Linked DNA regions of Anatilimnocola aggregata. The protein of the gene in region 2 interacts with the protein of the main gene of each other region in a pairwise test. Links are inferred from orthologs where the notes say so. Each region holds a gene or a part of one and is shown on either strand. Other genes may lie near its edges.

Region 1 (3,705 bases), 7.8 Mb from region 2 along the record:
ATCGCACGGCACTCACTTGGGCGACGATCACCACCGCAGCTGGCTCGCTCTGCTCGATCTTTCTCGCGAGCGCCCTGCTGAGCAAGTTCAAAGGCAAAGGACTGGTGCCGGACGAACTTGTCGGCTCCGAGTATTTCCTCCTCTCGGTGGCACTGGGCGCCGGCTGCACCGTGATTCTGGCGACGCGGTTTGGCTTTCCAATTTCCACCACCCACGGTCTGACGGGTGCGATGGTTGGCAGCGGACTAGTCGCAGCTGGCAGTCAGGTGCAGCTAGGCGTACTGGGAACCGCCTTCATGTTGCCACTGCTGCTCAGTCCGCTCATGGCGTGCGTGCTGGGCGGCCTGCTCTACGCCGTCTTTCATTGGGCTCGCTTGGGACTGCGAATCTCGAAGCAAACCTGCGTTTGCGTGGGAAATGAATTGCACGTGATTCAGCCCGCTACGGACGGCATGACGTCAACTCCGGCCGCGGGCTCGCTGACCGTCACCGTCGCAGAACAGGGAGTTTGCATCGAGCGCTATGCCGGCACCTTCAGCGGGGTGAATTGCCAGCAGTTGATGGACACCGCTCACTTTATCAGTGCGGGTGTCGTGAGCTTCGCCCGCGGATTGAACGACACGCCGAAGATCGCAGCCCTGCTGGCGATCGTTTCTTTCCTAGGCGGTCACACCAGCATGATCGTCGTCGCAGTCGCGATGGCTATCGGCGGGCTGATACACTCCGCGCGAATCGCCGAAACAATGAGCCACAAGATTACCGCCATGAATCATGGTCAGGGATTTTCGGCGAACCTGGCAACGGGGATGCTCGTGATCTGCGCCAGCCTGTTTGGCCTGCCTGTTTCGACGACCCATGTTTCCGTCGGTGCCCTGTTCGGCATCGGCGTGACGACCGGCCAAGCTGACTACAAGGTTGTCTCCGGCATTCTCCTCTCGTGGGTTCTCACGCTCCCCTGCGCGGCCCTGATCGGTGGCAGTTCCTACTGGCTGCTGACAACGTTCGCCTAGGCTGCCATTCGGGCCAGCTTCCCCGGTTTGACGACTGGCGGGGAATCACCTACAACGTAACTGTCGAGCAATCGACCGCGGCCACTGCTCGAAAGTGGCCCTCGCGAGGGGGAAACGTGAACCTGGTCAGGCCTTAATCGGAGCAGCCATAAGCGATGTACTCTTGTGCGGGGGCCTCTTTTTGGCAGCGGCCCGCATTCTCTGGTCACGTAACGCTGGCGGAGGCAGGTTTTTCGAATCGCCTGCGCCCTACTCATGGCCCTTCTTACCGGCAATCATCCCGCGGATGATTCAGCACCCGAAGCGATGACCACCGGCAATTATGTTGTCGTGGCCCGCCGTTATCGCCCGCAAGACTTTCAACAACTGGTCGGTCAGCCCCAGGTTTCGCAGGCGCTCGGCACGGCCATCCACACGAATCGAGTCGGGCATGCCTACCTGTTCACCGGCGCTCGCGGAGTGGGCAAGACGAGCACGGCGCGCATCTTTGCGAAGGCGCTGAACTGTGTGCGCGGGCCCACGACGGAGCCTTGCGGCGAGTGCGATATCTGCCAGGGAATTGCCGCGGGCAGCGATGTCGACGTGCTCGAAATCGACGGCGCGAGCAATCGCGGTATCGACGAAATCCGTCAGCTCCGATCGAACGTGAACGTCCGTCCTAGCCGGGCGCGATACAAGATTTACATCATCGACGAAGTCCACATGCTCACGACGCAGGCCTTCAATGCCCTGCTGAAAACGTTGGAAGAGCCGCCCGAGCACGTGAAGTTTATCTTCTGCACGACCGAAGCAGACAAGATCCCCATCACTGTTTTGTCGCGTTGTCAGCGGTTTGATTTTGCGCCGTTGCAAGCGCAGGCGATCGTCGATCGGCTGCAGCATATTTGCAATCTGGAAGGGGTGACCGTCGAGCCGCAAGCGCTCCAGATTCTGGCTCGCCGCGCGAATGGTTCGATGCGCGATAGCCAGTCGCTGCTCGAACAACTGCTCTCGTTCAGTGGCAAACAGTTGCTCGCAGCCGATGTGCATCGCCTGCTCGGAACGGCGCAGTCCGGTCGACTAGCAGCAATTAGTCGCGCTTTGGCCGATCATGATGCGGCCACTGCACTCGGCCTGTTGGATGAAGCGCTGCGGCAAGGTGTCGACGCGGGGCAACTCGCGGAGCAGTTGCTCGGCTACTTGCGCGACGCGATGGCCGTGCATTTGGGCTGCTCCACCGATTTGCTGCTGTCGACGGAAGCGACGGATGCTGACGAGCTGCGGCAATTGGGCGATCAATTGGGGCTGGAAACCGTGCTCGCCGCAGCACAGGTCTTGGATCAGGCCCTCGTCCGCATGAAGCAGAGCACGCAGACGCGGACGCTGGTCGAATTGGCTTTGGTAAGAATTGCCAATCTCCAGCAGTTGCAGTCGCTGCCGGCCTTAATTGCCCAGCTCCAAAGTGGTGGCCCAATTTCGCTGCCGACGGCCCCGGCCGTAGCTCGGCCGGCACAAAGTTTAGCTCCTGTGGCGCGCGATTCGCAGCCAAGCGGACCGCCAATGAACCAAGCTCGGCCTACTCCGGCTCCTCAGCCGCCAGTTCCGCCTCCGCAGCCCGCCGTCGATCAAAAAAAAACGACCGACGTCGCTGAGCCCCTAAATGATGAGCCCGCAGCACCCCAGGACGAGGTTCCTTGGGATGACCAAATGGCACTTTCTGCTTGGCGACAAGTCCTTAGCCAGATTCAAGATATGACGTCTGATTACGCCTCGCGGGCGGAGTCGGTTGCAACTTCTGGGCCAAATCAGCTGGTAGCCCGCTTTAGAAAAGCGTATACTCATGCCAAGGAGACCTGCGAACGCCCCGAGCGTCGCCAGCGGCTTGAGCAAGGACTTACCGAACTCATGGGCCGCCCGATCCGCGTGGAGTTCCAACTCCTGCCTGATGAGCCGCAAACCGTTGTGGCTGCTCCTCGTCCGCCGCAGACGGCCATTCGCCGCCGGCAGCGAATTCGAGAAGTGGAACGGAACTTGCTCGTGCAGCAGGCCATCGTCTCGTTCGAGGCTGAGATCGTCAATGTGATCGATCCGCCGGTCTCGGCCGATGACGCCACCGAGGGAGCCACCGACGTCGTCGTTGCTCCCACCGCTGAATAGCAACTCTCAACCTGAGGGAAGCCTGACAGCGGCAGTATGTCAGTCTTCTCCACGAGAGTTCACTTACCACCTTCAGCATCCTGATTGCGCGTTACTGCCCGTATGGCTCAAGTCTCGGATTCCGTCAGCAAAGTGATCGAGGAGTTTGCGAAACTCCCCGGCATCGGCCGCAAATCGGCTGAACGCTTGGCGTATCACATTCTGCGAGTTCCCAAGACCGAAGCCCTGGGGCTGGCCGACGCCATTCGCAACGTGCGCGAGAACGTCCACTATTGTTCCAGTTGCTTCAACCTGGCCGAAGCCGAGTTGTGCAGCATTTGTGCGGACCCGCGGCGCGATCGCACTCAATTGTGCGTGGTCGAACAACCGCGCGACCTGATGGCGCTCGAGCAGGCCGGCGTCTTTCGCGGCCTCTATCACGTGCTGCTTGGGCGGATCGCTCCGCTCGATGGCATCGGACCCGATCAACTCACGCTGCAGCAATTGGTGCAGCGCGTGCGACAGGGTGAGTTCCAAGAGATTGTGATGGCGACCAACCCGACCGTGGAAGGTGACGGCA
Region 2 (5,776 bases):
GCGCGAGAAGAAGCATGGCGAGTACGTCGAAGACTTCCGCGGCGCGGTGCTACAGTTCTTAGGCTTCTCTTCTTACTACTCCGCGCTTGCAGAAAAGTTAGCGACTGCCGTCACTGCCCATGCGACGCCTGTAGGGAGTGGCACCGTTGCCCGCACCGAGCGAATTCCGATCGAACAGCGGGCCGAAGCAGCCGTGATTGCCTGGCTGCGGCATCAAACCACCGCTTACGACGAAATGAAGATCGCCCGCATCAAAGGAGAGCGCCGCGAAGTCCGCCGCGAACTGGCTGAGCAGTCACGCAAGCTACTCAACCAATATCGCTCCGACTTCCCCGTCAATCCTGACACCTGCCCACTGCGGACTGCACTCAACAAGGCAGCAGCAGAGGTGATAAAATAGCTGGTATGCAAATTTGGATTGATGGCGATGCTTGCCCGGTCGATGTGAAGGAACTGCTGTTTCGCACGGCAGACCGGCGGCAAGTGAAGATGACCGTGGTCGCGAATCAGTCGATTCGCATTCCGCGATCCGATTACATCTCGTCGCTACTGGTCACTGACGGCGCGAATATCGCCGACCGCAAGATCGTGGAACTACTGACTCCCGGCGATCTGGTGGTGACCGCCGATATTCCGCTGGCCGCCGATGTCATCGCCAAAGGTGGCGAAGCGCTTGACCCGCGCGGGCAACTTCATACGGAGGCTTCCATCGGCGAGCGACTTGCCGTGCGGAACATGCTCGACCAGATGCGCGGCAGCGGCGACGTGATCCGCGGCCCGCGGGGTTACAACGCGAACGATCGGCAAGCTTTCGCTAACACGCTTGATCGGTGGCTTACCAAGGCGATCAAGGAGCGAGAGAAGGCCGGGGGAGAGAGACGAGAGGCGGGAGACGAGGGGAAGAAATAATTCTCTCGGCTCCAACTGCAACGTCCCTCGACACTTACCGAATTCTGTCCTCTGTATTCGCCTGCCTCCCATATCTCGCCTCTCGCCTCTCGGCCCCGATTTCTTAGAATGAACGTCGGCTGCTAATCGCGCCAAAGTCTTCGCTGCATTCCGTCCGCAAGGAAGTCCCGTATGTCTCGTTCTTTCGTGCATTTGCATTGCCACTCGCATTACAGCTTGCTCGATGGTGCCTCGCCCATTCCCAAGCTGATTCAGCGGGCGAAGGACCATGGGATGAACTCCCTGGCGCTGACCGATCACGGCAATCTGCACGGCGCGTTGGAGTTTTATAACAAGGCGAAGGCCAAGGGGATCAACCCGATCCTCGGTTACGAAGCCTATATTGCGCCGGGCAGTCGCTTCGATAAGAAGGACGCTTCGAACAGCAAGGAAGCCAGTTATCACCTGACGCTGCTCGCGCAGAATCGAGTCGGCTTCAAGAATCTGATCAAGCTTGCCTCGGCCGCGATGCTCGAAGGCTTTTATTACAAGCCACGCATCGACAAAGAAATCCTCGCTGCACATAGCGAAGGGATCATCTGCCTCAGCGGATGTGTTTCCAGCGAGTTCAGCAACGCGATCTTGCGCGGTGGCGACGGCGACGATGCCTTCAAAGCCGCCATGGAAACCGCTGCCTGGTTCAGCAAGCTGTTTGGCGATCGCTACTTCATCGAGATCATGAACAACGGCGTCGACATCCAACGCATTCAGCTGGAAGGGGCCGTCGACATTGCCAAGCGAATGGGCTTGCCGCTTGTCGCCACGAGTGATGCGCACTACGTCGATCGCGAAGATGCCGAAGCGCAAGACGTGATGCTGTGCGTGAACACCGGTCGGTTCCGTACCGACACTAACCGGATGAAGATGGAGAACGATTCGTTCTACCTCCGTTCGCCGGAAGAGATGTACCAGCATTTTCCTGGGCTCGAAGATGCGGTGGCACGGAGCCAGGAGATTGCGAATTCGGTTTGCATCGACCTGGAACTCGGCAAGCGGCACTTCCCCGTGTATGCCTTGCCCGAAGGTCGCTCGACATCTGAATATTTGCGCGAGCTGTGCATCACCGGCCTCAAAGATCGTTACTCCGACGATCCGGAGATGCTCAAGGACGATGTGCTGGCCGACGTGGTGATCGCGCGGCTCGATCGTGAACTCGATGTGATCAACAAGCTGGGCTTTCCCAACTACTTTCTCATCGTTTGGGACTTCGTACGCGAAGCTCGCGACAAGGGAATTCCCGCGACGGCGAGAGGTAGCGGTGTCGGCGCGCTCGTCTGCTTCGCGCTCTACTTGAGCCACGTTTGCCCGATCAAATATGACCTGCTGTTCGAGCGGTTCCTCGACCTGAATCGCAAGGAAGCGCCCGATATCGACATCGACTTCTGCAAGGAACGTCGCGGGCTCATCATCAACTATGTGAAGGAAAAGTACGGCGAGGCGAACGTCGCACAAATCGGCACCTTCGGTACGCTCCAAGCTCGTGCGGCGATCAAGGACGTGGGCCGCGTACTGGGAATTCCGGTCGAGCGCGTGAATAAACTCACGAGTCTCGTACCCGATCAATTGCACATTTCGCTGGACGAAGCGATTGAGCAGGCCGAAGAACTGAAGCATCTCTATCAAACCGATGCTGAAATTCGCGAAGTGTTGAACTTGGCTCGCAAGATCGAAGGGCTCGCGCGGAACATCGGCACGCATGCGGCCGCAGTCGTGATCGCCGACAAGCCGCTGACCGAGTACGTGCCGCTCGGTAAGGTGAGCGGTAAGAACGACATCATCACGCAGTGGTCGATGGGCGATGTCGAAGCTGCTGGCCTGCTGAAGATGGACTTTCTCGGCCTCCGCAACTTGACGATCCTCAGCAAAGCGGAAGACATCATTCTGCAGACGACGGGCAAGCGAATTAACCCGTACAAGTTTCCGCTCGACGATAAGAAAACCTTCGCCCTGCTGCAACGCGGCGAAACGAAGGGCATTTTCCAGCTGGAATCGGGCGGTATTCGCGACCTGCTGCAGAAGATGAAACCCGATCACTTCCGCGACATCATCGCCACGAACGCGCTCTATCGTCCTGGTCCGCTCGAAGGGGGCATGGTCCGCGACTACGTCGAAGTGAAGAACGGCCGTCAGGCTGCCAGTTACATCCATCCCGTGTGCGAGAAGATCCTCTCGGAAACGCACGGCGTGATGGTGTATCAAGAGCAGGTGATGCGGATCCTGAGCGAACTGGGCGGCATTGAACTCGCCAGTTCGTACACGTGCATCAAGGCGATCAGCAAAAAGAAGGAAGAGCTGATTGCCAAGAACAAAGACCAGTTCCTCATCGGCTGCGGTGAGAAGGGCCTCTCGAAAAACGAGGCCGAAGACTTCTGGAACATGATCATCAAGTTCGCGGGCTACGGCTTCAATAAGAGCCACTCGACCGCTTACGCGCTGATCGCCTACATGACGGCGTATCTCAAGGCGCACTATCCGGTCGAGTTCATGGCAGCACTTCTCAGTGGTGATATCGAAGGGCGTAACTTTAAAACGAAGGACGCGCTCGTCGAACACTTGGAAGATTGCGCGCGGATGAATATTGAGGTGGTGCCTCCGTGCGTCAATCACAGCGACGTCGATTTCGCTGTTTCTGGCGACAAGATTCACTTTGGGCTTTCTGCAATCCGGGGTTGCGGCGGTAGTGCGGGTGAAGCGATTGTTACCGCGCGCAAGAAAGGCGGTCCATTCCGCGATTTGTTCGATTTTTGCGAACGAGTCGACTCTTCCGGTTCAAGCAAGGGAGTGATCGAAACTCTGATCAAGGCTGGTGCCTTCGATGGCTTTAAGGTGAAGCGCTCACAGTTGTATGCGATTATTGAGCGGGCGATTCAAGCGGGACAGAGCGTTGCCTCAGATCGCAAGAGCGGGCAGAAGTCGCTGTTCGGCGCATTCGCTGAAGAGTCTGACTCGAAGCCCGTTGTCACCATGCCCGATCTGCCGGAGCAGCAGCCGAAGGAGATGGCTCAGGCCGAAAAAGAAGTGCTCGGGTTTTATTTATCTTCGCATCCGCTCGACGAATACAAGCACAAACTGGCCATGTATCGTTCACATTCCGTTACCGGGGCGAAGAGCGTGCCCGAACGGCAGGAAGTGATCTTGGGCGGCATGCTCGGTGCCCTGAAGTTCAGCAGCACGAAGAACCCGCAGCCCGGTAAGCCTTCGCGCTATGTAATGTTCGACCTCGAAGATGACGAGTCGAACAACATCCGTTGCATCCTGTGGCCCGATGGCTTTGTCGACTACGGTCATCTAGTGCAAGCCGACGCGATCCTGATGGTTCGCGGCAGTATCGATCGCCGCGGCGGCGAAGAAGCGAACCTGATCGTCAACGAACTAAGCACGCTCGCCGATATCGACGAGCGGAGCACTTCCGGGATCGAGATTCGTTTCGACGAACGGCAGCACGGTCCCGAGACGATCAAAAAGGCGTACGAGATCGTTCGTGGCTATCCAGCGACAGGTGAGAAACCCGGTCAATTGAAAATGCAGATCGTCACCGAAGACCGCACCATCGTTGAATTGAAAGTGGCCAAGGCTCGGCTAAACATCACTAAAGAACTGGAAGCTCGCTTGCACGACTTACTTGGTCCCGGTCACCTTCGGCTGCTGAAGAATCCTCCCAAGCCATCTGCAGATCGTCCGCCCCCACGACGGCAGTTTCAGAAAGCTGGCGCGAGGTAGGCACTCGCAAGCAGGCAACTCTTCGCCGTCTAAACTGCAAGTCGCGTAATGGGATTAGCTATCCCCGCCGAATCATAAACCGGATCGGGATGAACACCTCGTGTGCTACGGCGAAGCCTTGCCGCTTGGCCGGTGTGAACCGCCAATCACGGACGGCATCAAGTGCCGATTCGTCAAAGCTCGTCATACCGCTGGACCTTTCGACGCTCGCTCGCAGTACTCGACCGGCAGCCGATATCTGCACGCGTAGCATTACTTTCCCTTCCACTCCCGCCAGCAGGGCATCGCGCGGGTACAGTGGCTCGCGGTTGTCTGGCAATTTGCGAGGCAGCTCGTCTACCTTGGCGCCCGCGACCGAAGGGCGAATGGCAGCGACGTTCACTTTGCCGGGCGAAGTCCGCAGCTGATCAGCAATTTGCCGGTCGAGTGGCTTGGCGGCTGTTTCCACTTTCTGCTGCGGTGATTCTTTCGCCTTCTCTCTGGGTGGCACTTTCGCCGGTGCATCGATCGACACCGAAGTTGCTGGCGGCTTATCCGTAGGCATTACATTCGTCGGTTCGTAATCGCCCGACCTGACCACCGGCAGCACCGCCGGGGTCGGTTCCAGCGTATCGCGAATGGGGGCATTTTCGACCGCTACCTGCGGCGGCGGTTCGAGCGACACCGCTTCGACCGACACTTCCACTTCCTGGGTATGGTCGGGCTGGGTCGCCGCGACCGCTGACATCTGGGCGTGAATCAAGATCGCTTCGCCGCGGCGAACTTGAAACTCTAGCACCGAGGGAAATGCTAGCATCGTTCCACCAATTGCTGCCGCCACTGCTACGTGCGCAATGATCGAAACGTCCCAGCCGACTAGCAGGGTCCGAGCTATATATCGCGCTCTAGAGGGAAACATCACGGTGGGTTAGACTTGTAAAACTTGCTTCGCGAATCGGTCTTACATTCTAAAGACCGTGCAATTTAGGAGCAACCATTAACTGCTTTTGTCGGCTAATTTGCCAGAGATTGAGCATGAAAGATCAAGCTGAATTTCAAGCTTGCGCCGAACGATTAAAAGCGTTAGCCGATCCTGAACGATTGCGCATCTTGCAAGTGCTGTTTGGCG

Evidence for each region. Proteins that work in one complex are often made in the same cells at the same time.
Region 1: the proteins of dnaE (region 2) and dnaX interact in binary tests that used the Escherichia coli proteins (3 or more experiments, as listed by UniProt). The link is inferred for Anatilimnocola aggregata from one-to-one orthologs.

Annotation. Positions count from the first base shown.
Region 1 is NZ_CP036274.1:8,366,495-8,370,199, reverse strand. What follows is about bases 827-3,705. They hold dnaX (DNA polymerase III subunit gamma/tau), read left to right. Parts: upstream 827-1,265; coding sequence 1,266-3,146; downstream 3,147-3,705. Other genes in these bases: recR (recombination mediator RecR), read left to right, coding at 3,249-3,705; ETAA8_RS31880 (inorganic phosphate transporter), read left to right, coding at 827-1,010. In the rest of the region: more of ETAA8_RS31880, read left to right, coding at 1-826. UniProt on the Escherichia coli protein: Part of the beta sliding clamp loading complex, which hydrolyzes ATP to load the beta clamp onto primed DNA to form the DNA replication pre-initiation complex.
Region 2 is NZ_CP036274.1:609,852-615,627, reverse strand. What follows is about bases 745-4,868. They hold dnaE (DNA polymerase III subunit alpha), read left to right. Parts: upstream 745-1,080; coding sequence 1,081-4,668; downstream 4,669-4,868. Other genes in these bases: ETAA8_RS02275 (energy transducer TonB), read right to left, coding at 4,727-4,868; ETAA8_RS02285 (YaiI/YqxD family protein), read left to right, coding at 745-909. In the rest of the region: ETAA8_RS02290 (DUF2293 domain-containing protein), read left to right, coding at 1-400; more of ETAA8_RS02285, read left to right, coding at 406-744; more of ETAA8_RS02275, read right to left, coding at 4,869-5,464; ETAA8_RS02270 (ArsR/SmtB family transcription factor), read left to right, coding at 5,683-5,776. UniProt on the Escherichia coli protein: DNA polymerase III is a complex, multichain enzyme responsible for most of the replicative synthesis in bacteria. This DNA polymerase also exhibits 3' to 5' exonuclease activity. The alpha chain is the DNA polymerase catalytic subunit.